DNA from 3 places in the Aeromonas bivalvium genome. Region 1 is predicted to be linked to each of the others. Evidence: predicted binding sites of a transcription regulator. Region 1 holds the regulator's gene; each other region holds the start of a gene.
What was found. Region 1 encodes LexA, which represses DNA repair genes until DNA is damaged. Its sites were predicted from a motif close to ANCTGTNTNNNNANACAGNT; they were not measured.
Positions count from the first base shown of each region.

Region 2: the regulator LexA is predicted to act here: its motif matches at 2,483-2,502, upstream of ruvA (Holliday junction branch migration protein RuvA).
Region 3: the regulator LexA is predicted to act here: its motif matches at 3,342-3,361, upstream of ACEUCR_RS02235 (DUF4250 domain-containing protein).

Region 1 is NZ_JBGXBV010000013.1:40,279-49,848, reverse strand. Features, by position in the region: gene cyoE (heme o synthase) at 1-454, opposite strand, end outside; gene ACEUCR_RS19470 (COX15/CtaA family protein) at 456-1,439, opposite strand; gene ACEUCR_RS19465 (hypothetical protein) at 1,481-1,951, opposite strand; gene ACEUCR_RS19460 (SURF1 family protein) at 1,948-2,616, opposite strand; gene ACEUCR_RS19455 (DUF2909 family protein) at 2,704-2,910, shown strand; gene ACEUCR_RS19450 (cytochrome c oxidase subunit 3) at 2,918-3,835, opposite strand; gene ACEUCR_RS19445 (cytochrome c oxidase assembly protein) at 3,828-4,364, opposite strand; gene ctaD (cytochrome c oxidase subunit I) at 4,366-5,949, opposite strand; gene coxB (cytochrome c oxidase subunit II) at 5,961-7,100, opposite strand; gene lexA (transcriptional repressor LexA) at 7,270-7,899, opposite strand; gene plsB (glycerol-3-phosphate 1-O-acyltransferase PlsB) at 8,103-9,570, shown strand, end outside.
Region 2 is NZ_JBGXBV010000005.1:4,699-14,268, reverse strand. Features, by position in the region: gene ACEUCR_RS12650 (proline--tRNA ligase) at 1-1,661, opposite strand, end outside; gene ACEUCR_RS12645 (hypothetical protein) at 1,865-2,242, opposite strand; gene ruvA (Holliday junction branch migration protein RuvA) at 2,559-3,173, shown strand; gene ruvB (Holliday junction branch migration DNA helicase RuvB) at 3,182-4,192, shown strand; gene ACEUCR_RS12630 (cytochrome ubiquinol oxidase subunit I) at 5,135-6,691, shown strand; gene cydB (cytochrome d ubiquinol oxidase subunit II) at 6,704-7,840, shown strand; gene cydX (cytochrome bd-I oxidase subunit CydX) at 7,855-7,971, shown strand; gene ACEUCR_RS12615 (cyd operon YbgE family protein) at 8,024-8,269, shown strand; gene ybgC (tol-pal system-associated acyl-CoA thioesterase) at 8,374-8,781, shown strand; gene tolQ (protein TolQ) at 8,771-9,460, shown strand; gene tolR (protein TolR) at 9,460-9,570, shown strand, end outside.
Region 3 is NZ_JBGXBV010000001.1:501,718-511,287, reverse strand. Features, by position in the region: gene pabB (aminodeoxychorismate synthase component I) at 1-815, opposite strand, end outside; gene ACEUCR_RS02245 (fumarate hydratase) at 1,026-2,552, shown strand; gene ACEUCR_RS02240 (cell division inhibitor) at 2,840-3,316, opposite strand; gene ACEUCR_RS02235 (DUF4250 domain-containing protein) at 3,550-3,750, shown strand; gene ACEUCR_RS02230 (glycogen/starch/alpha-glucan phosphorylase) at 4,161-6,635, shown strand; gene ACEUCR_RS02225 (SLC13 family permease) at 7,022-8,422, opposite strand; gene trxC (thioredoxin TrxC) at 8,577-9,014, opposite strand; gene ACEUCR_RS02215 (hybrid sensor histidine kinase/response regulator) at 9,148-9,570, shown strand, end outside.

The DNA of each region.
Region 1 (9,570 bases):
GCCCGCCGATCACTATGTTCTGCGGGGTCGCCCGCTTGAGCCAGACCGTGTAGACGACGGCGTAACCTATCAGGGACGCAGCAGTCAGCCAGGCGGTGAGACCATTGACGCCCAGCCAGAGGATGGCGATGCCGCCGGCACAGAGCGCCAGGGCAAACGTCATCGCCTGGCGGGTCTCGATGCGCCCCCTGGCGACCGGCCTGTGGTGGGTACGCGCCATGCGCAGGTCTATGTGCCTGTCCAGCACATGATTGATGGCGGCCGCCCCTCCTGCGGCCAGGCCGATACCCGTCAGGGACAGGAACACCAATCCCGGACCTGGCAGCTGGCCGGTGAGGTACATGCCAACCAGGGCGGTGAGCAACAGGAGTGCGACCACCTTGGGCTTGGTCAGCATCAGATAGTCTTGCCAACGCCATCTCGCCGTGGCGTGCAGTGCATGCGTTCGCGCCATCTCAACGCTCCCCTGTGTGGGCCGACCGTCGGCCGAGTACAAACCAGACGGTCACCATGGTGAGCAGCAGCAAGGCGGCCACCCCATGGTGAGCCAGGGCCACGGGCAAGGGCAGCATCAGCCCTATGTTGCTCACCCCCAGTACCACTTGCAGCAACACCAGGGTGGCAAGCACGCCTCCCAGCACAGCCCACCCCTCTCGGCCCAGCTGCCAGGCCAACCACAGCAACGTCAGTACCGTCACCAGGGCCCAGCTTCTGTGAGTCAGTTGTATGGTCATTCGCGCCCCATAGGGCAGCACGCCGAACTGATAGCTGTCACTCGGGGGTGGCACGGGATCGAACGCACGAATGAAATCGAGCCAATGCCACCAGGGCCCCTCGCACCAGGGCAGCTGATGGCAGGTGAGCGCCGCATAGTTGGCCGACGTCCAGCCGCCAAGGGCTATCTGGATCACCAGTGCCACCAGGCCTACCCGCAGCAGCCGCAGCGTCCGCCCGGGTGCCTGCACTGATGGTGCGGCGTGTGTCGCTGACCAGTGCCTGAGCGCGGCGAGCCAGAGCAAGGCCAATATGGTCATACCGCCCAGCAGATGGCTCAGCACCACCAGTGGAAACAGGTTCATGGTCACCGTCAGCATGCCGAGTAACCCCTGACCCACCACCAGTGCCAGCGTCAGCCAGGCGAGCCGTCGGCCCTGCCGTCGGTAGAGAGAGAACAGGGCCTGAGCGAGGATGACAAGCCCGAGCAGGCCAGCACAATAGCGGTGGATCATCTCGTTCCAGGCGAGGTGGGGTTGCAGCGGGGTATCCGGGAAGCGGCGCTCTGCCAGCATCAATTCATGGCTCTGGCTCGGCACCAGGTGAAAGCCGTAACACCCGGGCCAGTCCGGACAGCCGAGCCCGGCTTCCGTCAGCCGAGTATAGGCACCGAGCACCACTACCACCGCCGCGAGCAACAGGGCACACAGACTGATCCAGCGCATATTCCCCCCATGGGCCCAGTGGGCCAGATGGTCTCTTGTTATTATCCGATCCTTGATAACTTCAACAGCTTGCGAAGGTCTGCCAGCAATGCCTCCCCGGCCGACAGGCGGGACCCCGCCTCCAGCGCTATGGGGTAGCGCAGTATCAGCCGTCCCTGGGGATCGGCGATATAGATGAACCCCTGGGCCAGGCCGGTCTGGTTCTCCGCCGCCTGGATCAACGGATCGCTGCTTTCGCCCCCCAGGCGCATGGGGACCACCCGCTCTCGCTCCTGGCCAAGCGCCAACCAGCTCTGATGCAGCAGGAAGAGCCCGGCTTCACAGCGGTCGTCACACACGGCCTGCGTGGGCATGAGCATATGCCAGCGACCCTGCTGGGGAACCTGTCCCTCAACCCACTCCCCTTTCGCCGTCACCCCCCCTTCGAACCAGTGCTGGCTCAGCACCAGCCAGGCGATCGCAGGAGAGGCCAGAAAGATCAGCACCAGGCCCAGCAACGGCATCATCTTCATTCAACCTCCTTGTCATCGTCGTGGGCGGCCCCCTTGCGCCACCACCAGAGCGTGAGACCCGCCAGTGTCAGGGTCATGGCAAACCACTGCACGGCATAGCCGATGTGGCGCTCGGGGGTCATGGGGTTATCCGGCTTGTGACGCACCAGCTCGGGCCAAGAGCCGCCCTCCTCCAATATCAGGACAAAGGGGAGTACCGGCCGTTGCCACCGTGCGGCCAGCCGGGGAGTGTCTATCGCCTGGACTCGCGTCGGCCACTCTTCCTCTGGGCCGCCGAGACGCAGAGGGGGATGATAGGGGCGCGCCACCCGTCCTCGAATTCGGTACTCTCCTGCCGGTTGCGAAACAGCTGGTATAACCTGACGATCTTCTCCTTGGGGCACCCAACCCAGATCGACCAACAATAACCCCTGTGCCGTAACCAGAGGGCGTAAAACCTGGTAACCCGGCTGCCCTTGATAAACCTGGTTATCGAGGAAGAGGGTAAGCCCTGGGGCGAATCCCCCTTCCAGTGAGAGCTGATAGCCATACCTGTCCTCCTTGACCAACAGGTCCTGCAGACTCAGTTCAAGCTGACCACGCTGCTGATTCAGCTCAAGCAGCTGGCGCTTTTGCGCTGCACGAGTCAGCTGCCAGCAGCCCAGCCAGGCCATGAGCAATCCCATGGTCAAGGCCAGCACCAGCAGGCCACCCCTGCCTTTTGCCCCTGCAAAACCGCCTATAATCATGGCATTACCCTTAGAGTGACGCCCATGATCATCAAACTCCTTATCGTATTGCTGCTCGCCATGGTACTGATTTCCCTGTTCAGGGCCCTGTATCAACTCGTCAGGGGCCAGACTCACCTGCCGGCGAGCCACTACCTGGGGCGCAGAGTGATCTTCTCCGTGCTGCTGGTCATACTGCTTTTGCTGGCCATGATGAGCGGCCTGCTGACCCTCAATCCCTCACCTTTCTGATCACTCTCTAAAGGATATAGACGAAAACAAACAGGCAGAGCCAAACCACGTCAACAAAATGCCAGTACCAGGCGCTCGCCAGGAAGGCAAAGTGGTGATGTGCATTGAAGTGCCCCTTCATGACCCTGAGCCACATGATGGCCAGCATCAGGGAACCCAGGAAGACATGCATGCCGTGGAAGCCGGTCAGCATGAAGAAGGTGTTGCCATAGATGCCGGATTTGAGGGTCAGCCCCATCTCGGTATAAGCGTGGTAATACTCAAGTACCTGCAATGACAGGAAGAGGAGACCGAGCAATACTGTGCAGCCAAGCAACAGCTTGACCCGATTGCGATGGCCCCGCTCCAGAGCCTGGTGAGCGAACTGCAGCGTCACCGAAGAGCTGAGCAGCAGCAGGGTATTGACAAGGGGTAACCCTTGCCAGGGCATGGCCTCGGTCTGGGTCCCCCCTGGCGTGGTCACCAGTGGCCAGATGGCCTGGAAGTCGGGCCAGAGCACTTGGTGAGTGCTCAGATGGTGCAGATGTTCCCCCCCCAGCCAGGGGACTGACAGTACACGTGCATAGAAGAGCGCCCCGAAGAAGGCGCCGAAGAACATGACCTCGGAGAAGATGAACCAGCTCATCCCCTGGCGAAAAGATCTGTCCATCTGTGGGCTGTACAGCCCGCTCATCGACTCGTTGATGACATGGCCGAACCAGCCAAACAGCATGCCCGTGATGGTCAGGGCTCCCGCCAGCAGGAGCCAGCCCCCGGGGTTGCCATGGCTGATCAGCATGCCGGCTCCCGATGCCATCAGGAACAGGCCAACCGCCCCCATGATGGGCCAGGGACTCTGCGCTGGCACATAGTATCTCGAATCGTTCGCCATTCTCGCCTCCGATACCGGACTCTCGCTCCCCTTGCCCAGGGTAGGTTCAACCATTTTGGCCACCCTGGCCCACCGCCCTGGTCACGTCATACAAGGTGTAGGAGAGGGTCAGGGTATGCAGCTCTGCCGGCAGCGCCTGATCGACATAGAAGTACAAGGGCAGCTGCGCTTTCTCTCCGATCGCCAGATGTTGCTGCTGGAAGCAGAAACACTCCGTCTTGTGCAGATAGCGGGCGCCGAGCCCCGGCGTGACGGAGGGCACCGCCTGCAACACCCGCGCACTGTCGGCCGAGTTTTCGACATTGAAGTGCGTGCGGCTCAACTCGCCCGGGTGCACCTTGATGCGCTGTACCACGGGGGCAAACCTGCCCTCGAACCCGGGGAAGGGATAAGCCACCAGCTCCAGCGTCACCGTGCGGCTGCTGTCTATCTCGCCCGTAGCGGCCGTGGCGGCCACGGACGCCGTCTTGCCATTGATCCCCGTAATGCGGCACAGGACGTCATACAGGGGTACCAGGGCATAGCCAAAACCGAACATCAGCAGGGTGGCCAGTACCAGTTTGAGGGTGAGCCGGGTGTGCATGTCACTTCACCTCTGGCGGTGTGGTGAAGGTGTGATAGGGGGCTGGCGAGGGAACTTCCCATTCCAGGCCATGGGCCCCATCCCAGGGTTTGGCCGCAGCCGACTTGCCACCTCGAATGCACTTGATGACCAGGTAGAGAAAGATGAGCTGGGACAGACCAAACGCGAACCCGCCCAGGCTGACGATGCTGTTCACATCGGCGAACTGGATGGAATAGTCAGGGATCCGCCGCGGCATGCCCGCCAAGCCGAGAAAATGCATAGGGAAGAACAAGACGTTGACCGAGATGACGGAGCACCAGAAGTGCCACTGGCCCAATCGTTCGTCATACATATGACCTGTCCACTTCGGCAGCCAGTAGTAGGCCGCCGCCATGATGGAGAAGACGGCTCCCGTCACCAGAACATAATGAAAGTGGGCCACCACGAAGTAGGTGTCGTGATACTGAAAATCCGCCGGTGTGATGGCCAGCATGAGGCCGGAGAAGCCTCCCATGGTGAACAACACGATGAAGGCGATGGCAAACAGCATGGGCAGCTCGAAACTGAGGGAGCCTCGCCACATGGTGGCTACCCAGTTGAAAACCTTCACGCCGGTAGGCACCGAGATCAGCATGGTGCAATACATGACAAACAGCTCGGCAAACACCGGCATCCCAGTGGTGAACATGTGGTGGGCCCATACCAGGAAACTCAAGCCGGCGATCGAGGCGGTGGCGTAGACCATGGAGCTGTAACCGAACAGCGGCTTGCGAGAGAAGGTGGGGACTATGGCCGAGATGATGCCAAAGCTCGGCAGGATCATGATGTAGACCTCGGGGTGGCCAAAGAACCAGAAAATATGCTGGAACATGACAGGATCCCCACCCCCCGCGGCATCAAAGAAGCTGGTACCAAAATACTTGTCGGTCAGCACCATGGTCACCACCCCCGCCAGTACCGGCATGACGGCGATCAGCAGGAAGGCGGTCACCAGCCAGGTCCAGACAAACAGGGGCAATTTCATCCAGGTCATGCCTGGCGCCCTCAGGTTGCAGATGGTGACGATGACGTTGATGGCCCCCATGATGGAGCTGATCCCCATGATATGGATGGAGAAGACAAACAGCGCCGTGCTGTCCGGGGAATAGTGGGTGGAGAGAGGGGCGTAGAAGGTCCAGCCGAAATTGGGGCCGCCCCCTTCGGTGAACAAAGTGCTAAGCAGGATCAGGAAGGCGAACGGCAAGATCCAGAAACTCCAGTTGTTCATGCGCGGCAATGCCATGTCTGGCGCCCCTATCATCATGGGGATCATCCAGTTCGCCAGTCCGGTAAAGGCGGGCATGACGGCGCCAAACACCATGATCAGGCCATGCACCGTGGTCATCTGGTTGAAGAAGCCGGGGTCGACCAACTGCAGGCCGGGCTGGAACAGCTCGGCACGGATCACCATGGCCATGGCGCCGCCGGTCAGAAACATGATGAAGCTGAACCAGAGATAGAGGGTGCCGATGTCCTTGTGATTGGTGGTCAGCAACCAGCGCAACAAGCCCCTGGGCTGATGGCCATGCTCTGCCTGATGATCGAGATCCGTGACGACACTCATCTTGCTCTCTCCTACATGGATTTGCCCTTGAGGAAGGCATCGACATCCTTGGCCTGCATCTCATCACCCTTGTCATTGCCCCAGGCGTTGCGTTCATAGGTGATGACCGCCGCCAGCTCCTGCAGGCTGAGTTGCTTGGCGAAGGCCTGCATGGCCGTGCCCGCCTTGCCGTTGAGCACAATATCCAGGTGTCCCGCCTTGGGACCCAGCGCGATCTGGCTGCCCTTGAGAGCGGGGAACGCGCCCGGCACCCCTTCCCCGCTGGCCATGTGACAGGCGGCGCAGTGGCCAAGATAGACCTTCTCGCCGAGCGCCATCAGCTCATCCCGGCCCATGGTCATCGAGAGCAGCTTCTGCTCTTGCTCCTTGGCCGCCAGCTGCTCGTCCCGCGTCTTGCTCAGCCACTGGTTGAACTCGGCCTCCGGCTTGGCAATCACCACTATGGGCATGAAGCCGTGTCCCTTGCCGCACAGCTCGGCACACTGACCCCGATAGAGGCCTGGGTGATCGATACGAGTCCAGGCCTCGTTGATGAACCCAGGGTTGGCATCCTTCTTCACCGCAAAGGCCGGCACCCACCAGGAGTGGATCACATCCTGGGAGGTGATGAGAAAGCGCACCTTCTTGCCGGTGGGCAGCACCAGAGGGCGATCCACCTCGAGCAGATAGTTCTCCCCCTTGCGGCGCTTGTTGTCTATCTGTGCCTGAGGGGTGGCCATCAGGCTGTAATACTCGACACCGTCGTCGAAATAGCGGTAATGCCACTTCCATTGGGAGCCGGTGATCTGCACCGTCAGGTCGGCATCGCTGGTATCTTCCATGGCGATCAGGGTGCGGGTGGCGGGTACGGCCATGCCGATGAGGATGAGGAAAGGGATCAGGGTCCAGAGGATCTCGACCCGGGTACTCTCGTGGAAGTGGGCAGCCTGCGCCCCCTTGTCCTGCCGATGATGCCAGATGGCCCAGAACATGACCCCAAACACCAGCAAGCCTATCAGGGCACAGATGATGAGTATGGTCATGTGCAGGTCGTACACGTTGCGGCTGACGGCGCTGACCCCCTCCGTCATGTTGAAGCGCATGCTGCTGCCGAGCGATGGGCCGCTCCAGGCACACAGAAAGATTGAGAGAGTAATCAGGACTCTTTTCACTCTGCCCCCCATTTTTAGCGCTGCCCTGCCGGGCGTCTCTTCCCCGAGATTGGTCTTGCGTGCCAATCAACAGGCTAAGTAAAGCAGCAAATGAGAATGTGTGAAAAAAGTGTTAAGAAATAAATTGAAAAAACAGCAGGGAATAAAAAGGCCCCGCGAGGGGCCTCAATCACATCCAGTCGGCGTTGCGGATCACGCCGACAGCCAGCCCTTCTATGGTGAGATGCTGGCTCGCCAGGTCGACGGCGATAGGCTGCAGCTCTTCATTTTCCGGCAACAGCCAGACCTGGCTGCCCTTGCGCTGGAAACGCTTGACGGTGACATCCTCATCGAGGCGTGCCACCACCACCTGACCGTTGCGCACCTCCTGGGTCTTGTGCACCGCCAGCAGGTCCCCGTCCATGATGCCGATGTTCTTCATGCTCATGCCCTGCACCCGCAGCAGAAAATCAGCCCGCGGATGGAACAGGGCGGGATCCACCTGATAGTGGCTCTCGATGTGCTCCTGGGCCAGGATGGGCTCGCCGGCCGCCACCTTGCCGATGAGGGGCAGCCCCTGTTCTTCGTTGGCCGCATCCTCTACCTCGTCGAGCAGCAGGCGGATGCCCCGCGAGGTGCCCGGCAGGATCTCGATCGCCCCCTTCTTGGCCAGCGCCTTCAAGTGCTCTTCGGCCGCATTCGCGGATTTGAACCCAAGCTTCTGAGCGATCTCGGCACGGGTCGGCGGCATGCCGGTCTCGCTCATGTTGACCTTGATGAGATCAAGCACCTGAGCCTGGCGGGGAGTGAGGGGTTTCATAAGATTGGCACCTGTCTTTTTATACAGCACACTGGCAGTATATACAGTGTGCTGACCAAGGCAAGGCTCGACTGACAATTGTCGCAGCCGAAGCCAAAATAACCCTGTTCAGGCCCTCATCAACGGACTCATCGTACCTCTCGGCGACAAGCCCTGCGTGATTTGCTATGCTCACGCCGCATTTTTTTGGAGAGCAGACGCACATGTCCCTCGGGCAGAGTATTTCCAGAGCCATACTGCAGTGGCCGGTCAGCGGCTTGGTCAATCACAAGAGCCTGCCGGAAAACCCCATCACGGAACTCAAGCTGGATCCGGCCAGACCCATCGTCTATGCCCTGAAGACCAGCTCGATCACCGACCTGATGACCCTGCAGCAGTGCTGCGAGGATCTCGGCCTGCCGGGCCCCTTCACCCCGCTTGAGCTGGGGGGTAGGGTCGTGCCACGCTACGTCTGCCTCGATCGGCCGCCCCCCCTGTTCGGATCCCGCAGCAAGCCACTCCCCTTCCTGCAGGAGTTCCAGCAACTGCTGGATTTGCACAAACTGGATGCCGAGCTGGATGTGCAGATGGTCCCCGTCACCCTGTTCTGGGGCCGCGCCCCGGGCCGGGAAGGGGAGGAAGCTTCCGGCTGGAACATCATCAGCAGCCTGGCTCCGAACCGGCTCAAGAAGGCGCTGATTGTGATCCTCAAAGGGCGCGAAAACCTGGTGCGCTTCTCCCCGCCGCTCTCTCTGCGTCACATGGCGGACAAGCACGGCACGGATCAGGCCATCGCCCACAAGCTGGCGCGGGTGGCCCGCATTCACTTCAGCCGCCAGCAACTGGCGGCCACCGGGCCCAAGCTGCCAAACCGTAACCTGCTGTTCAAGCAACTGCTGGATTCAAATGTGATCCAGCAGGCCATAGAGGAAGAGGCCGGGCGCGAGGGCATCAGCCTGGAGAAGGCCCAGAAGCGCGCCCATGACTACATGGACGAGATCGCCTCCGACTTCTCCTACCGGCTGATCCGCCTCGGTGAGAGCTTCCTCGGCTGGCTGTGGAACAAGCTCTATCGCGGCCTCTCGGTCAACGGTGCCGAGCAGGTGCGCCAGCTCGCCCAGGAAGGGCACGAGATAGTCTATGTCCCCTGCCATCGCAGCCACATGGACTATCTGCTGCTCTCCTACGTCATCTATCACCAGGGCATGGTGCCGCCCCATATCGCGGCGGGCATCAACCTCAACTTCTGGCCGGCCGGTCCCCTGTTCCGGCGCGGCGGCGCCTTCTTCATCCGCCGCACCTTCAAGGGCAATCCACTCTACAGCACGGTATTTCGTGAATACCTCAACCTGCTGTTTGCCAAGGGCTACTCGGTAGAATTCTTCACCGAAGGAGGCCGCTCACGCACCGGCCGCCTGCTCCCCCCCAAGACCGGCATGCTGGCGATGACCCTGCAGGCCATGATGCGCGGGCTGGAGAGGCCGGTGACCCTGGTGCCCGTCTATCTGGGCTACGAGCACGTGATGGAGGTCAACACCTACCACAACGAACTCAAGGGCAGTCGCAAGGAGAAGGAGAGTTTCCTGCAGGTGCTCGGCATCCTGCGCAAGCTGCGCAACTATGGCCGTGGCTTCGTCAACTTCGGCGAGCCATTGACCCTCAACGGCTATCTCAATGAGCATGTGCCACAGT
Region 2 (9,570 bases), on a different contig from region 1:
CCGGTGCGGCGGCACTTGTATTCGACCACGCCGTTGTCCATGCCGCGCTCGCCGATGACGATGCCGTGGGGCACCCCCAGCAGCTCCATGTCGGCGAACATCACGCCTGGACGCTCTTTACGGTCGTCGAACAGCACGTCCACACCGGCGGCTTTGAGCTCGGCGTAGAACTGCTCGGCCAGCTCGGCGACGCGCACGGACTTGTGCATGTTCATGGGGACGATGGCCACTTCGAACGGGGCGATGGCGTCCGGCCAGATGATGCCGTACTGGTCGTTGTTCTGCTCGATGGCGGCCGCCACCAGGCGGGAGACGCCGATGCCGTAGCAACCCATCTCCATGGTGACGGACTTGCCGCCTTCGTTGAGCACGTTCGCCTTCATGGCTTCGGAGTACTTGGTACCCAGCTGGAAGATGTGGCCCACTTCGATGCCGCGCTTGAGCAGCAGCTTGCCCTGGCCGCACGGGCTCGGGTCGCCTTCCACCACGTTGCGCAGGTCGGCAACCTCATAGGTGGCGATGTCGCGATCCCAGTTGGCACCGGTCAGGTGGAAGCCGGTCTCGTTGGCACCGCAGACGAAGTCCGCCAGATGGGCGGCGCTGCGATCGACGATGATGCGACCGGCAAAGCCGACCGGGCCGATGGAGCCGGCATCGCAACCGGCGGCAGCCTTGATCTGCTCGTCATTGGCGAAGGTGAGCGGGTTGGCAACGCCAGCCAGCTTCTCGGCCTTGATTTCGTTCAGCTCGTGGTCGCCACGCAGCACCAGGGCGATGACGGCCTGCTTGCCGTGCTCGTCCGCTTCGGCCAGTACCAGCAGGGTCTTGGCGATGGCGTTCGGTGCCACGCTCAGGAAGGCGGCCACTTCATCGATGGTGTGGACGGCCGGGGTGGCAACCTTGGTCAGGGCTGCGGTGGCAGCGGCGCGCTCACCGGCCGGTGCCAGCGCCTCGGCCATCTCGATGTTGGCGGCGTAATCGGATGTATCGGAGAAGGCGATGAGATCCTCACCGCTCTCGGCCAGCACCTGGAATTCGTGGGAGCCGGTACCGCCGATGGAGCCGGTATCGGCCTGCACCGGGCGGAAGTTCAGGCCCATGCGGGTGAAGGCGGCGCAGTAGGCGGCGTGCATCTTCTCGTAGGTCTCGATCAGGGAGGCCTTGTCGATGTGGAAGGAGTAGGCATCCTTCATCAGGAACTCGCGGCCGCGCATCACGCCGAAACGGGGACGCACCTCGTCGCGGAACTTGGTCTGGATCTGGTACAGATTCAGCGGCAGCTGCTTGTAGCTGTTCACCTCGTAACGGACCAGGGCGGTGATCACCTCTTCGTGGGTCGGGCCCAGCACGAAGGGACGGTTGTGGCGGTCGGTCAGGCGGCACAGCTCGGGGCCGTAATCATCCCAGCGGCCGGATTCCTGCCACAGCTCGGCCGGTTGCACCACCGGCATGGAGACTTCGATGGCGCCCGCCTTGTTCATCTCTTCGCGAACTATGTTCTCGATCTTCTTCAGTACCCGCAGGCCGGACGGCAGCCAGGCATACATGCCGGAGGCCAGTTTACGGATCATGCCGGCGCGCAGCATCAGCTGATGGCTGACAACCTCGGCGTCGGACGGGGTTTCCTTGAGGGTAGAAAGCAGATATTGGCTGGTGCGCATCGCGATGAACCTTAACGTGAGACGGGCCGCTGGGCCCTGGATATATGCAAGGGCGGAATTTTAACAGGGCGGGCCCCGGGGCCCAAGGGCTAAATTTTGTGGTCAGGCAAGCGTCGGGGTCGGAGCGCTGCGAATGTTCGGCGGCGGGGGTCGCTGGAGGGGAAAGGGCGGCGGTGAGCCACCCTTTCCTGGTGCTGAGGGGATCAGCCGAGATAGTCGATCATGATCTTCGACACCTTGCCATCCAGACCATTATGGTAATGGCTGGTGACGACCACGTTGCCGCCATCCAGGTTGGCGCTGCTGTTGAAACTGCTGACGATGACGGAGTCGGTGATGGGTCCCTTGACCAGGATCTGGGCCCAGTCATCGTCGGTGCTGGCCGACGGGCTGTCGTAGACCTTGATGAGCGTGATGCCGGGGATACCCTCCAGCTTCAGGGAGCGAGCCTCATCGTTGCTGAAGCCATAGTCCCCGCTCTTGCAGCTGATGTTGTAGCTAGTCCCGCCACTGAGGGTATTGCCGACCTGATCCTGCGTTGCGCCATTGCCTTCCCAAAAGGTGATTTGTCCATTAGCCATCTTGTTCTCCTTGCGCTGTGACACGTATGACAAAGGTGGAATAAAACCAATAAGCCTCATTTAGATCTCCCTGGCGAGTTCAGACTAGTCGGCATGGGGAATAGATCAAGCTCCAAATGGATTTCATTTTTGGGCCATTTGAATGCAAATGAATGAAGACGCAGGTCCGGGGGAAGGTTGGACTTGCCATGGCGGGCCGCTGGCAATCCTGGATGGCTGCGCCGGTGGGGCGCAGGCGGATGCTGGATACTTATCCAGTTATTCTTTATGCTAGGAGCCACTTTATTGCTAGTCGTGTTGGTTGAGGAGATAAGCCGTGATCGGTCGCTTGAGAGGCATTGTGATTGAGAAGAATCCCCCCGAGGTATTGCTCGAGGTGGGAGGCGTGGGCTATGAGGTACAGATGCCCATGAGCTGCTTCTATGACCTGCCCGAACTCGGCAAGGAGGCGACTATCCAGACCCACTTCGTGGTGCGCGAGGATGCCCAGTTGCTCTATGGCTTCAACCACAAGCAGGAGCGGGCGCTGTTTCGCGAGCTGATCAAGACCAACGGCGTCGGCCCCAAGCTGGCGCTGGCCATCCTCTCCGGCATGACCGCCAGCCAGTTCGTGATGAGTGTCGAGCGTGAGGAGATAAGCTCCCTGATCAAGCTGCCCGGGGTGGGCAAGAAGACCGCCGAGCGGCTGGTGGTGGAGATGAAAGACAGGCTCAAGGGCTGGGTCAGTCACGATCTCTTCTCGCCGGCAGCCATCAGCCTGCCCGCGCAGGAGAGCAGCCTGCGGGCCCCGGATGCCAGCGAAGAGGCAGCCAGCGCCCTGGTCGCCCTCGGCTACAAGCCCCAGCAGGCGAGCCAGATCGTCGGCAAGGTCGCCAAGGAGGGCATGTCGGTGGAAGCCATCATCCGCGAGTCCCTGCGTAGCCTGGTGTGAGGTAAGTGATGATAGAAGCTGACCGCCTCATCTCGGCCTCGGCCGCCCGTGAAGATGAGGTCATCGACAGGGCGATCCGCCCCAGAAAGCTGGCCGATTACACCGGGCAGGACCATGTCTGTGCCCAGATGGAGATCTTCATCGAGGCGGCCCGCCAGCGCGGCGAGGCACTGGATCACCTGCTGATCTTCGGGCCACCGGGCCTGGGCAAGACCACGCTTGCAAATATCGTGGCCAACGAGATGAGCGTGAACATCAAGACCACCTCGGGCCCAGTGCTGGAGAAGGCCGGCGATCTCGCCGCCCTGCTCACCAACCTCGAGCCGAACGATGTTCTCTTCATCGACGAGATCCACCGTCTCAGCCCCGTGGTGGAGGAGGTGCTCTACCCGGCCATGGAGGATTACCAGCTCGACATCATGATAGGGGAGGGCCCTGCCGCCCGCTCCATCAAGCTCGATCTCCCTCCCTTCACCCTGATCGGGGCCACCACCCGTGCCGGCTCCCTCACCAGCCCGTTGCGCGACCGTTTCGGTATAGTCCAGCGCCTCGAGTTCTACAACGTCAAGGATCTCACCGACATAGTGGCGCGCAGCGCCCGCTGCCTGGGGCTGGAGATGAGCGACGATGGTGCCCTGGAGGTGGCGCGCCGCTCCCGCGGAACACCGCGCATTGCCAACCGCTTGTTGAGACGGGTGCGGGATTTTGCCCAGGTGAAATCCGATGGCCGCATTGATGGACCCATTGCGGCCCGTGCCATGGACATGCTGGACGTGGACAATGAGGGGTTCGACTTCATGGACCGCAAGCTATTGTTGGCTGTGATTGACAAGTTCATGGGGGGGCCCGTCGGACTCGACAACCTGGCCGCCGCCATCGGCGAGGAGAAGGACACCATCGAAGACGTGCTGGAGCCCTATCTGATCCAGCAGGGCTATCTGCAACGTACTCCAAGAGGCAGGATGGCGACCGCCCGAGCCTATGCCCACTTCGGCCTGCAGCGACCGGAACAGGCCTGAAACGGCAGACTCGATACAGAACCGCCCCCTGGGGCGGTTTTTTCATGGTCGACAAAAAAAAGCCCACACGCAGGCGCGGTGGGCATAAAAGACAATTCAGGGTGGATGTTCACAGACAAGAAGCGCGTCTGGGCACAGGCCGGATAAACAGTAAAACGGTGAGTCGTCGCGAGACTCAGAGTCGGTTCATTTGATAGAGCTGAACGAACGAAAGCTTGTAGTAGCGAATGGCCTTGGTCACAAACTTTTTCATCTTGATGTCTCTCTGCTCTGTACAATATGGTCATTAAACACGCATCGGTAACCCTGGTAGATCGGCCTGAGCCCAAGGGATTGCCCTCACTGCGGGGCGCATTGTAGGAGCTGCCACCTGGGGGGACAAACAAGAAAAATTGCACCATTCGGATTAGTTTTTTTAATTAAAAACCCAGGCTTGGCATTTAGCATGAACATGCGTTTTCATCGGTTTTTCAGTGAATTTCAAGCAAGGTGCTCTTTCGGGGATAAATCAAGCCAGGTATCGCTGACATTATATTTTTCAGATGAGAGGTGTTTCTCAGTGCCAATTCAAAAAATTGATTTAAATCAATAAATTAAAATCTTTCTCAAAGTGTGATTTCGCTCTCGAAATTGACGGCTTTCTAATGAAAAAATACCTTTGAAACGCATGTATCGACCCCGGTTTTACATTGATTTCAATCAAATAAAGATGATATAAAACGGCGGTCATCATGGGCGAGAACAATTATGACTTGCTTGTTTTGTAGTTGTTAAACATTAGCTTTTTTTGTTCTCAGTTATTGCCTTGTTGTTAATTTTTGGTCGTGACCGAACGACGCGATTGTTAAGTGACGCTGTGCGCTGTGGGTTCGGAAGCTCCAACGGAAGCCTTGTTCTCAATACACCTAAAATAGCCGTGCCAATAATCGGTGAGGAAACATCATGATTGCTGAGCATGTGGTAGACCTATCGCGGTTCCAATTCGCTGCGACGGCCCTTTATCACTTCCTGTTTGTGCCCCTGACGCTCGGAATGGCCTTCATTCTGGCGATCATGGAGTCTGTCTATGTGATGACCAACAACCCTGTCTACCGGGACATGACCAAGTTCTGGGGCAAGCTGTTTGGTATCAACTTTGCCCTCGGGGTGACCACCGGGCTGACCATGGAGTTTCAGTTCGGTACCAACTGGGCCTACTACTCCCACTACGTCGGCGACATCTTCGGGGCCCCGCTGGCCATCGAAGGGCTGATGGCCTTCTTCCTCGAATCCACCTTCGTCGGCATGTTCTTCTTCGGTTGGGATCGCCTCTCCAAGCGTCAGCACCTGGCGGCGACCTGGTTGATGGCGCTCGGGACCAACCTCTCCGCCCTCTGGATCCTGGTCGCCAACGGCTGGATGCAGAACCCGGTCGGCGCCGAGTTCAACTTCGAATCCATGCGCATGGAGATGGTGAGCTTCGCCGATCTGGTGTTCAACCCGGTTGCCCAGGTCAAGTTCGTCCACACAGTGGCGGCGGGCTATACCACGGGCGCCATGTTCGTGCTGGGCATCTCCTCCTACTACCTGCTGAAGAATCGTGATGTGGCCTTCGCCCGTCGCTCCTTCGCCATCGCGGCCGCGTTCGGCATGGCTTCCATCCTCTCCGTGCTGGTGCTGGGTGACGAGTCCGGCTACGAGACCGGGGAAGTGCAGAAGGTGAAACTGGCGGCCATCGAGGCGGAGTGGGATACCCATCCGGCCCCGGCATCCTTCACCCTGTTCGGCATTCCGAACCAGGAGGAGATGCGCACCGACTATGCCATCAAGATCCCTTATGCCCTCGGTATCATCGCCACCCGCTCCCTCGACGAGCAGGTCACCGGCATCAAGGATCTCAAGAGCGAGCATGAACTGCGGGTGCGCAACGGCATGACCGCCTACGAACTGCTGACCAAGTTGCAATCCGGCGACAAGTCCGACGAGACCCGCGCCCGTTTCGACGAGGTGAAACAGGATCTGGGCTATGGTCTGCTGCTCAAGCGTTACACCCCGAACGTGACCGACGCCACCGACGAGCAGGTCAAGGCCGCCGTGGATGACTCCATCCCGCAGGTACTGCCGCTGTTCTTCGCCTTCCGCATCATGGTCGCCTGCGGCATCCTGATGCTGGTGCTGATCGGTCTGGCCTTCTATGACAGCACCCGCCACCGCATCGGTGAGCGCAAGTGGCTGCTCAAGGCGTTGCTGTGGGGCATACCGCTGCCCTGGATCGCCATCGAGGCAGGCTGGTTTGTCGCCGAGTATGGCCGTCAGCCCTGGACCATAGCGGAAGTGCTGCCGACCTACGTCTCCGCATCCAACATCCCTGCGTCCGAGATCTGGTTCTCTCTGATCGGGATCTTCCTGTTCTACACGGTGCTGCTGATCATCGAGATGTACCTGATGTTCAAGTATGCGCGTCTGGGCCCAAGCAGCCTGAAGACGGGCAAGTACCACTTCGAACAGAGCAAGGCATAAGGAGAGTAACCCATGTTTGATTACGAAATGTTGCGTCTGGTCTGGTGGGTACTGGTCGGCGTGCTGCTGATCGGCTTCGCCATCACCGACGGTTTCGATATGGGGGTGGGCGCTCTGCTCCCCTTCGTCGGCAAGAAGGATGTGGAGCGTCGGGTGATGCTCAACACCATGGGCCCGCACTGGGAAGGCAACCAGGTGTGGCTGGTGACGGCGGGCGGAGCCCTGTTCGCCGCCTGGCCCATGGTCTATGCGGCGGCCTTCTCCGGCTTCTACATCGCCATGATCCTGACCCTGATGGCGCTCTTCTTCCGCCCGGTCGGCTTCAAGTACCGCTCCCTGCAGGAAGACGCCAAGTGGCGCTCCAACTGGGACTGGGCTCTGTTTGCCGGTAGCGCCATTCCCCCCGTCATCTTCGGGGTGGCCTTCGGCAACCTGCTGCAGGGCGTACCGTTTGACTTCAACCAGTTCCTGATGATGACCTATCACGGCAACTTCTTCGGCCTGCTCAACCCGTTCGGCCTGCTGGCCGGTCTGGTGAGCCTGTTCATGATAGTGACCCAGGGCGCCACCTGGCTGATGATGAAGACCGAAGGGGAAGTGCTGGCCCGCTCCCGCACCGCCGCCATGATCTTCTCCCTGCTGACCCTGGTGCTGTTCGCCCTGGCCGGTGTCTGGGTGAGCGGCATGGATGGCTATGTGATCGTGGGCTCCGTCGCCACCGACGCCGTCACCAACCCCCTTCACAAGGAAGTGGTGGTGCAGTCAGGTGCCTGGATGCAGAACTACGACCTCTATCCCTGGATGATCGCCGCTCCCGTGCTGGGTCTGGTGATGTGCCTGCTGACCGCGGTGGCGGCCAAGCTGGACAAGGGGTGGGTTGCGTTCCTGTTCTCCTCCCTGGCCATCGCCGGCATCATACTGACGGCGGGTTTCTCCATGTTCCCGTTCGTGATGCCTTCGAGCCTGGCGCCGTCCCAGAGCCTGACCATGTGGGATTCCACCGCATCGTTCAACACCCTCAAGGTGATGACGGTCGTCGCCGTCGTCTTCGTGCCGACCGTGCTGGCTTATACCATCTGGACCTACATCAAAATGTTCGGCCGGGTGAGTAACCAGCACATCGAAGACAACCAACAATCGCTCTACTAAGAAGGTGCCCTGATATGTGGTATTTCACCTGGATCCTGGGTCTGCTGCTGGCTTGTGCGTTTGGCATCATCAATGCGCTCTGGCTGGAGCACACCGAGAACCTGGATCGCCAGATAGATGAAGACAAGTGACAGGCTCGCCCGGCTGGCCGCTCCCCTGGAGCGCCAGCCGTGGCAGGGGCTGATGTTGCTGGCGGCGGCCCTGCTGGCCGTCGCCATCTTGCAGGCGCCCAATCTGGTCGCAGCCAACACCAGCGAGCACGGCCACTGGGTCGCGCCCTGGCTGATGTGGGCGGTCAGTTGCGGCGTGATGCACGGCCTGGGATTCCATCCCCGCAGCCTGATTGGCAGACTCTTGTTCTGCCCCTGGCTGGCCTGGCCAAGCCTGCTCTATGGGCTCTGGCTGACACACACTTACTTCCTGCCATAAAAACGGGGGGAGACAGGATTTCCCTGTCTCCCCCTGCTTCTTTCCTATGCACCCCTGCGCTATGATAGCCCCCCATCAGACTGTCGAATGGATCACAGATTGTTATGGGGGAAGTTACTGAGTTTCCGGTACGGGTCTACTACGAAGACACAGACGCCGGGGGCATCGTCTACAACGCCAATTATCTCAAGTTTATGGAGCGGGCCCGCACCGAGTTTTTGCGCGCCGGCGGCATAGAGCAGGACCTGCTGCTCGATCTTGGCATCGCCTTCGTGGTGAGCCGGACCGAGATCGATTTTCGTTCGGCGGCCCGCTTCAACGAATTACTGACCGTAATGACGCAAGTGACCGAAGTGAAACGCGCCTCCATGCGCTTCTCGCAGCGGATACTGGCGGCTGATGGGCGGCTGATCACCCAGGCCATGGTACAGATAGCCTGTGTCAGCCACCCGATGATGAAACCTGTTGCAATACCTGAAAATGTGAAGGGAGTGCTGTTAAGTGCACGCTGAAATTTCGTTTATTGGTCTGTTCTGGCAAGCCAGCCTGTTGGTCAAACTGGTCATGTTGACCCTGATGGGCATGTCCGTCGTCTCCTGGGCGCTGATCATCCAGCGCGCCAAGGTGATCAAGGCGGCCAACCTGGCATCCGAGCAATTCGAGGACAGATTCTGGTCCGGTGTGGATCTCAATCGTCTCTATCAGGAGTCCTCCGCCCGCCGCGATGACATCGAAGGCATGGAAGACATCTTCTACTCCGGCTTCAAGGAGTACGCCCGCCTGCTCAAGGCCGGTGCCCGTGGCCAGGATGCGGTGATGGACGGTACATACCGTGCCATGCGGGTCTCTCTTTCCCGTGCGGTAGACGATCTGGAATCCAACCTGCCGGTGTTGGCGACCGTGGGCTCCATCAGCCCCTATATCGGTCTGTTCGGCACCGTCTGGGGCATCATGAACGCCTTTATCGCTCTGGGTCAGGTGCAGCAGGCGACCCTGCAGATGGTGGCACCCGGCATCGCCGAGGCGCTGATCGCCACCGCCATGGGGCTGTTTGCCGCCATCCCGGCGGTTATCTTCTACAACCGTTTCTCCAACAAGGTAGAACGGCTTGAGAACGCCTACGCCAACTTCATGGACGAGTTCACCACCATACTGAACCGTCAGATCGCGCAGCAGCAGGGTGACCAGTAATGCAAACCTATCAGCGGATCCGGCGCAAGAAGGTGGCCGAGATCAACGTGGTGCCTTATATCGACGTCATGCTGGTGTTGCTCATCATCTTCATGGCGGTGACGCCCGTG
Region 3 (9,570 bases), on a different contig from region 1:
GTCTCGATATGGCGCCCGTCCAGCAACAGGAAGCGCTCGGGGGAGAGGCTCAGCACGGCGCTGCCAGGCAGGCGCAGGAAGGCGGAGAAAGGGGCACCATTGGCGGCGCGCAGCCGCAGATAGGCGGCCCACTCGTCCCCCTGGTAGGGGGCCTGGAAGCGCTGGGTCAGGTTGATCTGGTAGCAGTCTCCCGCCGCCAGATAGGCCTGGATACGGGCAAACTTGTCGGCATACTGTTCGCGGCTCATGTTGCTCTGCCAGGGGCCGAGCAGGCGAAACGCCCTGGGCGCCACTTCCCCCTGGGCCTGCCACCAGGCGAGGCGGCGAGCCAGCCCGGGGGCATGGCCCCAGTGCACCAGCTGCCAACCCCCTTGCTCCTTGTCATGGATGAGGGCCCAGTCATAGAGGCCGACCGCCATGTCGGGGATGGCCACATCCGCCTGGGCCTGTACCGGCAGACGCTCGAAGCGGCGCCCCAGATCGTAGCCAAACAGCCCGAGCGCCCCGCCGATGAAGGGCAGGTCGTGGTCGCAGGCCTGCGTTTCGCCGAGCAGGCGGCGCTGGGTCTCGGCCAGCAGGGTGAGGGGATCCCCGCTCAGGTGCTGTTCCTCGCCTGCCTGGCAGAGCCGGGTCAGCTCCCCTTCGGTGGCGAGGGTCGCCAGGGGATCGGCCGTGATGATGTCGAAGCGATTGTCCTGGCCAAGGGGTCCCATGGATTCGAGCAGCATGGCCCAGGGCAGGTGTTGCAGCCGGGCAAACAGGGTCGCCGCGCTGCCGGTGTCCGGGAGAGGATGAATGTGCAGAGATGGTTTCATTTTTTGTTACACAGGCAACAGTTTGCGCGCTGGTCCCTAGCCGGTATGGGGTGGCAAGGGTATCATAGTGGCCGCGAATGTTAGAAAAAACACGCCGCGCCCTGACGTTGGAAGGGACTTGCATGCCCCTCTCTTTCCCTCTCTGGCGTGGCCAACATGGAAGCCCTTGCTTTGCCGACGTTCGCAAAGACAAGGACCAGTGAGGATGATATGAGCATCATAAGAAAACAGGATTTTATCGATTCCGTCGAAGGCGCCCTGCAGTACATCTCCTACTACCACCCCCTCGATTTCGTCCAGGCCGCCAAGGCCGCCTATGACCGCGAGATCAACCCGGCCGCCAAGGATGCCCTGGCCCAGATCCTGATCAACTCCCGCATGTCTGCCGAAGGCCATCGCCCTCTGTGCCAGGATACCGGCATCGTCACCTGCTTCGTCAAGATCGGCATGCAGGTGCAGTGGGACTCGGATCTCACAGTGCAGCAGATGGTGGACGAAGGGGTGCGTCGTGCCTACACCAACCCGGACAACCCGCTGCGAGCCAGCGTGCTCGCCGATCCGGCCGGCAGCCGCAAGAACACCAGGGACAATACCCCGGCCGTGGTGCACATCGACATGGTCCCCGGCAACAAGGTGGAGGTGAGCATCGCGGCCAAGGGGGGCGGATCCGAGAATAAATCCAAGATGGCGATGCTCAACCCCTCCGATGACATAGTCGAGTGGGTCTTGAAGACGGTGCCCACCATGGGCGCTGGCTGGTGCCCGCCCGGCATGCTGGGCATCGGCATCGGCGGCACCGCAGAGAAGGCGGCCGTGCTGGCCAAGGAAGCCCTGATGGAGCACATCGACATTCAGGAGCTGATCGCCCGCGGACCCGAGACCACAGAAGAGAAGCTGCGAGTCGCGCTCTATGACCAGGTCAACAAGCTGGGGATAGGTGCCCAGGGTCTGGGCGGCCTCACCACTGTGCTGGACGTGAAGGTCAAATCGGCGCCGACCCATGCCGCCTCCAAGCCCGTGGTGATGATCCCCAACTGCGCGGCCACCCGCCACGTCCACTTCGAGCTCGATGGCTCAGGCCCGGCGGAGCTGACTCCGCCGAGGCTGGAAGACTGGCCGGAGATCACCCGCGAGTCCGGTGGCAATGTGCGCCGGGTCAATGTCGACGGCATCACCAAGGCCGAGCTCGCCAGCTGGAAGAGTGGCGATACCGTGCTGCTTTCGGGCAAGATCCTCACCGGTCGCGACGCCGCCCACAAGCGCATCGCCGACATGCTGAAAAATGGCGAGGGCCTGCCGGAAGGGGTCGATTTCACCAACCGCTTCATCTATTACGTCGGCCCGGTCGATGCGGTGCGCGATGAGGTGGTCGGCCCGGCCGGTCCCACCACCTCCACCCGGATGGACAAGTTCACCGACATGATGCTGGGGGACACCGGCCTCATCGGCATGATAGGCAAGTCAGAGCGCGGCCCGAAAACCGTCGAGAGCATCCGCCAGCACCAGGCCGTCTATCTGATGGCCGTGGGGGGCGCCGCCTATCTGGTGGCCAAGGCGATCAAGAAGTCGCGGGTGGTGGCCTTTGCCGATCTGGGGATGGAAGCCATCTACGAGTTCGAGGTGGAAGACATGCCAGTGACAGTGGCGGTCGACTCCCAGGGCAACAATATCCACGAGACGGGCCCGGCCATCTGGTCCGCCAAGATTGCCGAGCTCGATGGCAAGCTCTCCTCCTGAGCCAGCAGGCGGGGGCGCTTGCCCCCTGTTATCACAAGCGGCGGCCCTCGGGCCGCCGCTCTGTTTTGGCGTATCTCTTCATTTGAGTCATTTGAGCTGAACAGCCGTCTTGCCGAGCTCTTGCCAGATCAGTGCCTTGCGCGAGCGGGGCAGGGGGATCAAGCTGGCAAACCGCTGAAACCGCTCAGGCTTTTCAGGGTACGCAAGCCTTTCAAGCTCTCCAGCTGCTCAATCCTTTCCAATGTCTCGACATCCTCACGCCCTCGTGGGTGAGCGGCGGCTCGGATTCAATGATTGAGGTAGACGTCCTGGTTGCCATAGTTCACGGCTGGCCCCTGGCTCGTCTCGCGCTGGAAGTAGTGGGTCAGCATCTCCTTGCCCTGGGTCAGCCGCAACAGGCGTTCGGTATCCAGGCTGATGGACTCGGGCAACCAGGTGACGACGGCGGCGCAGTGGCTGCGGTCGAGTGCCAGCTCCAGGGTGCGCTGCCAGTTCTTGATCTTGTGGCCATGGACCACCAGCACGTGGGCCGGATCTATGCCATGGGCCCGCAGCTGGGCGGCGACCGGCAGGCCGGGGGGCGCAATCAGCAGGATCCAGCCTCGCTTGGCTTGGCTTATCTCTCCCAGGGCGCCGAGCAGCTGGGCCCCATCGCCTATTGTCATGGCGGATGCGCCTGGACGGCGTGTCAGATGACGAGTCGGCCAGGGTTGGGTCAACCCGGCGGTCAGGGAGGCAAGGGGGCGGCTCATTGGCTGGTTCATCTGCTGTTTCCTGTATGAATGACCATGCTGTATAGGCATACAGTAGTTCTATCCAGTGCATTCGACAAGTCGTTTTTGCTCAAAAATGTGACGCAGCTAACCAAGATAAACGCCATCTCATTGATACCTAGCTGGTTTCTTCATCATGGCTTCGAACGCTTGTCGCCCGATAAATGGACAAAACCCGGCAGGGAGGCCATGGTTATACAGGGTTTAACAGGAGGAGCCATGTCATGGATGCCACGACTTTGCAGCGATTGGACGCCAACATCTTGCTGGGAATCGTCAACGAGAAGCTGAGGCTGGAGTGTGACAATCTCGATGAACTGCTCGCCTACTACGACATGAGCGAGGATCAGCTGGCGACCCGCCTTGAACAGATCGGTTATCAGTACGATGGGGTGAGCAATCAGTTTAAATCCAGGCAGCTATGAGTCTGTTTTAACGCTGGATGATGAAAAGCAGCCGCTCGATGGGCGGCTGTTTTGTTGCGTTGTGAATGACTGGTATTTGAAAACGATTTCAATTTTTTGGTTTATTTTCAGATATTTTCAAGCCAGGCCTTCAGCAGGTTCAATGTGAAACCACATTCCCGTGTAACAAGGAGGGGAAATAACGATTGTAGACTTAAAGTGACTGATTTTTATGGGTTTTGCTCTCTGATGACAGGAAAGGGTTTTCATTGTTAAACTGTCACTTTCATACCTTAAACTGTGACGTGAGTTAACTTTTACGTTTGCAGCATTAGTTAATATTCCCCCGCCGGAATACCAATCTCAGATAACTAAAAAAATCGGCCCCTGGCGGGTAATCAAAATATTTAAGTAACGAAGGAAACAGCGTTATGGCTAGCAAGAAGAAGACAGAGCTGGATCTGCAACTGAACAAGGACCAACTCAAGGCGAGCATAGTGCGTCATCTGCGCTCCACCCTGGGTACCAGCGAGCAGAAGGCCTCGCCCCAGGCCTGGTGGAAGGCCACGGCCGCCGCCGTCAACGAACAGGTATACGAGCGCCTGACCCGTACCCAGCAGACCCACTTCAGCGAGGATACCCGGGCTATCCACTATTTCTCTGCCGAGTTTCTGATGGGGCGGCTGACCTCCAACAACCTGCACAACCTCTCCCTCTATACCCTGTGCGAAGAGGCGTTGGCCGAGCTTGGCATCGAGCTGACCGACCTGTGCGAGCAGGAGCCGGACATGGCCCTCGGCAACGGTGGTCTGGGTCGCCTGGCGGCCTGCTTCATCGACTCCCTGGCGACCCTGAACTACCCGGCGGTGGGGTATGGCCTGCACTATGAGCACGGTCTGTTTCGCCAGGAGATCCAGGATGGCCGCCAGATAGAGCGTCCGGACTCCTGGCGTGAATATGGCAATCCCTGGGAGATCTGCCGTCCCGAGTCCGTGCAGGAGATCCCCCTGTATGGCTATGTGGAGACCCGTTTCTGCGAGAGCGGCGCCCTCAAGAAGGTGTGGCATGCCGGTCGCAAGATCAAAGGGGTGCCCTGGGATATCCCCGTGGTGGGCTTTGGCGGTCACACCGTCAACATACTGCGGCTGTGGGAGTCCCGCGCCTCCGAATTCTTCGACTGGGACGTGTTCAACGCCGGGGGCTATGTCGACTCCCAGGCCGAGAAGGCCCAGGCCGAGACCATCTCCAAGGTGCTCTACCCCAATGACGAGACGGATGCAGGCAAAGAGCTGCGCCTGATCCAGCAGTACTTCTTCTGCGCCTGCTCCATCAAGGACATCATGCGCCGCTACAAGCGGGTCCACGGCAGCGATTTTGGCAAGTTTGCCGCCCAGATTGCCATCCAGCTCAACGATACCCACCCGACCGTGGCCATCCCCGAGCTGATGCGGGTGCTGGTGGACGAGGAAGACTTGCACTGGGATGCCGCCTGGGCCATCTGCTATCAGGTCTTCTCCTACACCAACCACACCCTGCTGCCGGAAGCGCTGGAGAAGTGGAATGTCAGCCTGTTCGAGAAGGTGCTGCCCCGCCATCTGGAGATCATCTACGAGATCAACGCCCGCTTCCTCGGCGATCTGGTGGAACCCAAGTGGCCGGGAGACAACGCCATCAAGGCCAAGCTCTCCATCATCGAAGAAGGGGATGTGCGCAAGGTGCGCATGGGCAACCTGTGCGTCATCGGCTCCTCCAGGGTCAACGGCGTGGCCGAGATCCACTCCAAGCTGGTGAAAGAGGATCTCTTCCCGGAATTTGCCGCCCTCTGGCCCGAGAAGATGTGCAACGTCACCAACGGGGTCACCCCCCGCCGCTGGCTGCTGGCCTGCAACCCCGAGCTGGCCGCCCTCTACAACGAGGTGGTGGGCAAGGAGTGGCCGCTGCAACTGGACAAGCTGCGTGCCGTCACCCAGTTTGCCGATGACAAGGCATTCCAGCAGCAGTTCATGACCATCAAGCGCCACAACAAGGAGAAGCTGGTCAAGGTGATCAAGGCCGAGACCGGGATCGACGTGGATGCCAATGCCATCTTCGATATCCAGATCAAGCGTCTGCACGAGTACAAGCGCCAGCAGCTCAACCTCATCCACATCATGGCACTCTACCGTCGTCTGCTGGCGAACCCGGACTATGACATGCACCCGCGGGTGTTCATCTTCGGCTCCAAGGCGGCGCCCGGTTACAAGCTGGCCAAGGACATCATCTACGCCATCAACAAGCTGGCGGAGCGGGTCAACAACGACGCCCGCATCCAGGGCAAGCTGAAAGTGGTGTTCATGCCGAACTATCGGGTGAGCCTGGCGGAGAAACTGATCCCGGCGGCGGATGTCTCCGAGCAGATCTCCACCGCAGGCTACGAGGCCTCGGGTACCGGCAACATGAAACTGGCTCTGAACGGCGCCATTACCATAGGCACCCTGGATGGGGCCAACATCGAGATCGCCGAAGAGGCGGGGGCCGACAACTGCGCCATCTTCGGGCTGACCGTGGACGAGGTGAAAGCCCTCAAGGCGCGCGGCTACAACCCCTATGACTTCTACTACGGCAACTCGGAGCTCAAGGCGGTGCTGGACTGGTTTGATACCGACTACTTCACGCCGGGCAAGCCGGGGGAACTCTCCTCCATCAAGCGCTCCCTGCTGGAAGGGGGGGATCCCTACCTGACCCTGGCGGACTTCGAGTCCTACTCCGAGGCGCACAAGCTGGTGGACACCTGGTATCGCGACCCGGCCCTGTGGGCCAGGAAGGCCATCATCAACTCGGCCACCATGGGCAAGTTCAACTCGGACCGTTCCATCCAGGATTATGTCGAGCGGATCTGGAAGCTCGAGCGTTGCAAGGTGGCTTGATACCGCCCTATGTCGCAGGCCCCCGCATCCCGGGGGCTTTTTTGTGCCTCTCGCCTGGCGAGGGCGCGAGTCGGGATCGTCCTGGGCGGGGCGAGCTGAACCAGGCCCTGCCGTGGGAACCAGGTCAGAGAGAAGAAAGGGATGCCATCCAGGCCACAGGCGGCGTGGGAGCCGACAGTGGAGGGGGCTGGCCGGAAGCAGGGGGCCGGAGCGGCCTGGGCGGTGTGCTGCGACCGGGAACCGGGCCTGAGGAGCCCCCTGTCCTGGAAGGCGCAGGATGAGACTGGCGGCTGTCCGCCGGTGCAGGATCCCGGCAGGGATGGCTGGCGGCGCGCGAAAAAAGCCCCCGCGAGGCGGGGGCCTGGGTGGGCCGGATCGGCGACGACTCAGAGGATGTCGCCGACGAAAAAGGCCAGAATGGCCAGCAGCAGGGTGAACACCAGGTTCAGGGCCAGGCCGGCGCGCATCATCTCCCGCTGCTGGATATGGCCGCTGGCGAAGACGATGGCGTTGGGCGGGGTGGCGACCGGCAGCATGAAGGCGCAGGAGGCGCCGATGGCGATCAGCACCGACATCACCACGGGAGAGACCCCCAGTGCCTCGGCCACCCCGGCAAACAGCGGGATCAGCAGGGCGGCGGTGGCGGTGTTGGAGACCAGCTCGGTCAGGAACACCACGAAGGCGGCGAGGATCAGCAGCATGATGAAGAGGTTGGCATTGGCCAGTACGGCGGAGAGGTGCTCGGCCAGGAAGGCGCTGGTGCCCGTCGCCTTGAGAATGGCGCTCAAGGTCAGGCCACCCCCGAACAGCATCAGCACGCCCCAGTCTGTGTTCTGGTTGATGTCATCCCAGCTGGCGACCCGGCTGATGGCGATGGCGATGATGGCGCCGATGGCGATCAGGCTGTCGAACTGGGGAATGCCGCCGAGGGCCTTGGAGATGGGCTGGGAGCCTATCCAGAGCACGACGGTGACCAGGAAGATGGCCAGGGTGGCCTTGCGATCCCGGCTCCAGTGAATGGTGACATGCTGGCTCTCGACCCTGTGGCTCAAGTCGGGACGGGTGACCAGATAGAGCAGGGCGATGCCGCAGGGCATCAGGATCAGTACCACTGGCATGCCAAACTTCATCCAGTCGGTGAAGCTGATCCCCATCTGGGCGGCGGCGATGGCATTGGGCGGGCTGCCGACCAGGGTACCTATGCCGCCGATGCTGGCGCTGTAGGCGATACCCAGCAGCACGAACACGAAGGTGCGGCGATCCCGCTGGCTGTCGAGCTGGGCCAGCAGACCGATGCCCAGGGGCAGCATCATGGCGGCGGTGGCCGTGTTGCTGATCCACATGGACATGGCCGCCGTGATGGTGAACAGCAAGATGGCGCCCCAGATCAGATGACCTCGGGCCAGCTGCATCACCTTGGCGGCCATCAGCCGATCCAGCCCCTGCTTGGAGAGGGCGGCGGCCAGGGCAAACCCGCCGAAGAAGAGGAAGAGGATGGGGTTGGCAAAATCGGTGAGGGACTTGGCCATGTCAAACACCCCGAGCAGGGTGGCGAGCAGGGGGATGAGCAGGGCCGTGACGGTGACATGGAGCGCCTCGGTCAGCCAGAGAATGGCGATGAAGACCAGGATGCCGAGCCCCTTGTTGACCATGGGATCGAACGGGAGCCAGGCGAGCATGGCTGCCAGCAGCACTATGTTGGCGATGACGATGCCGGATTTGATATCGAACCAGCGTGGCGAGGGGGAGTGCCCGGGGGTGATCTCGGGGACGACATTGGGTTGCATAGGGTAGTCTCGGTTAATTTATGGTTGTTGTTGTGTTGCCGAGGTTACGACTGTTATGGCGTTTCAAACAGGGGCAGATCCGCAAATTTTGGGGAGGCTCACAGAGCTGTTTGCCTCCCTCACCAAAATGAAACATAGATGAAACAAGCTGTTATCAACTCGGCGCACCATGCTGGGCCAGCCACTGCCTGAATACCATCTTGGGCAGGGACCCGGATTGGCGGGCGACAAGCTCCCCACGGCGAAACAGCAGCAGGGTCGGGATGCTGCGGATGCCGTAACGGGCGGCGATCTCGGGGGCCTGCTCGGTATCGAGCTTGATGAAGCGCACACCAGGCTCGAGTTCCCGGGCCACCTCGGCAAAGATGGGGGCGAACTGCTGGCAGGGGCCGCACCAGCTGGCCCAGCAGTCGACCACCACCGGCAGATCGGACTGGATCAGGCGCTCGAACCGGGCCGCATCGCCCTCGACGGGGGTAATGGCGAACAGGGCCTGGCCACAACGGCCGCATTTGGCGTCGGCCTGCAATTTCTCACTGGGCAGCCGATTGCGGGTCAGGCACTGGCTACAATAGGTGGTGATAAGGGTCATTGGGCGCTCTTTCATCGGTTATGCGTTGATTTATCACATCCATTTCACTTTCAGGGCTCGCTGGCGCTAACATGGGCGCACCTTGATACCTTGGGTCTTGCGGGAGTACGTCATAGATGGGAGTGAAAACGGGATGAATAATAACACAGGGTCCAACCGCCTGATCTTGTGTCTGGTCATGGTCACTCTGCTGCTGTTCAGTGGCTATTGCTGGCGCCTGCTCAGCCAGCAGCAACGGGCCTTCGACCTGAGTGTGGCGGCGGAACTCATCCTCAATCGGGTCAATACCGACACCGTCTATCTGCTCGGGCGCGAGCAGGCCAATGACGAACAGGTACAGCAGCGTCTGGAGCAGCTCTCCGCCAATCTGGACCGGTTCGTGCGCAAGGTGCGCCAGGATCCGGACTCCGCCGCCAACCCCCATGCCCAGACCCTGCTCCATGACATCGAACGCTATCTGCACGACCTGACCCGTCTCTCCTCCATGGAGATGGGGCTCGAATACATAGAAAAACCCTTCCAGCAGCAGCTGAAAACCGTGTTGACGGATCACCAA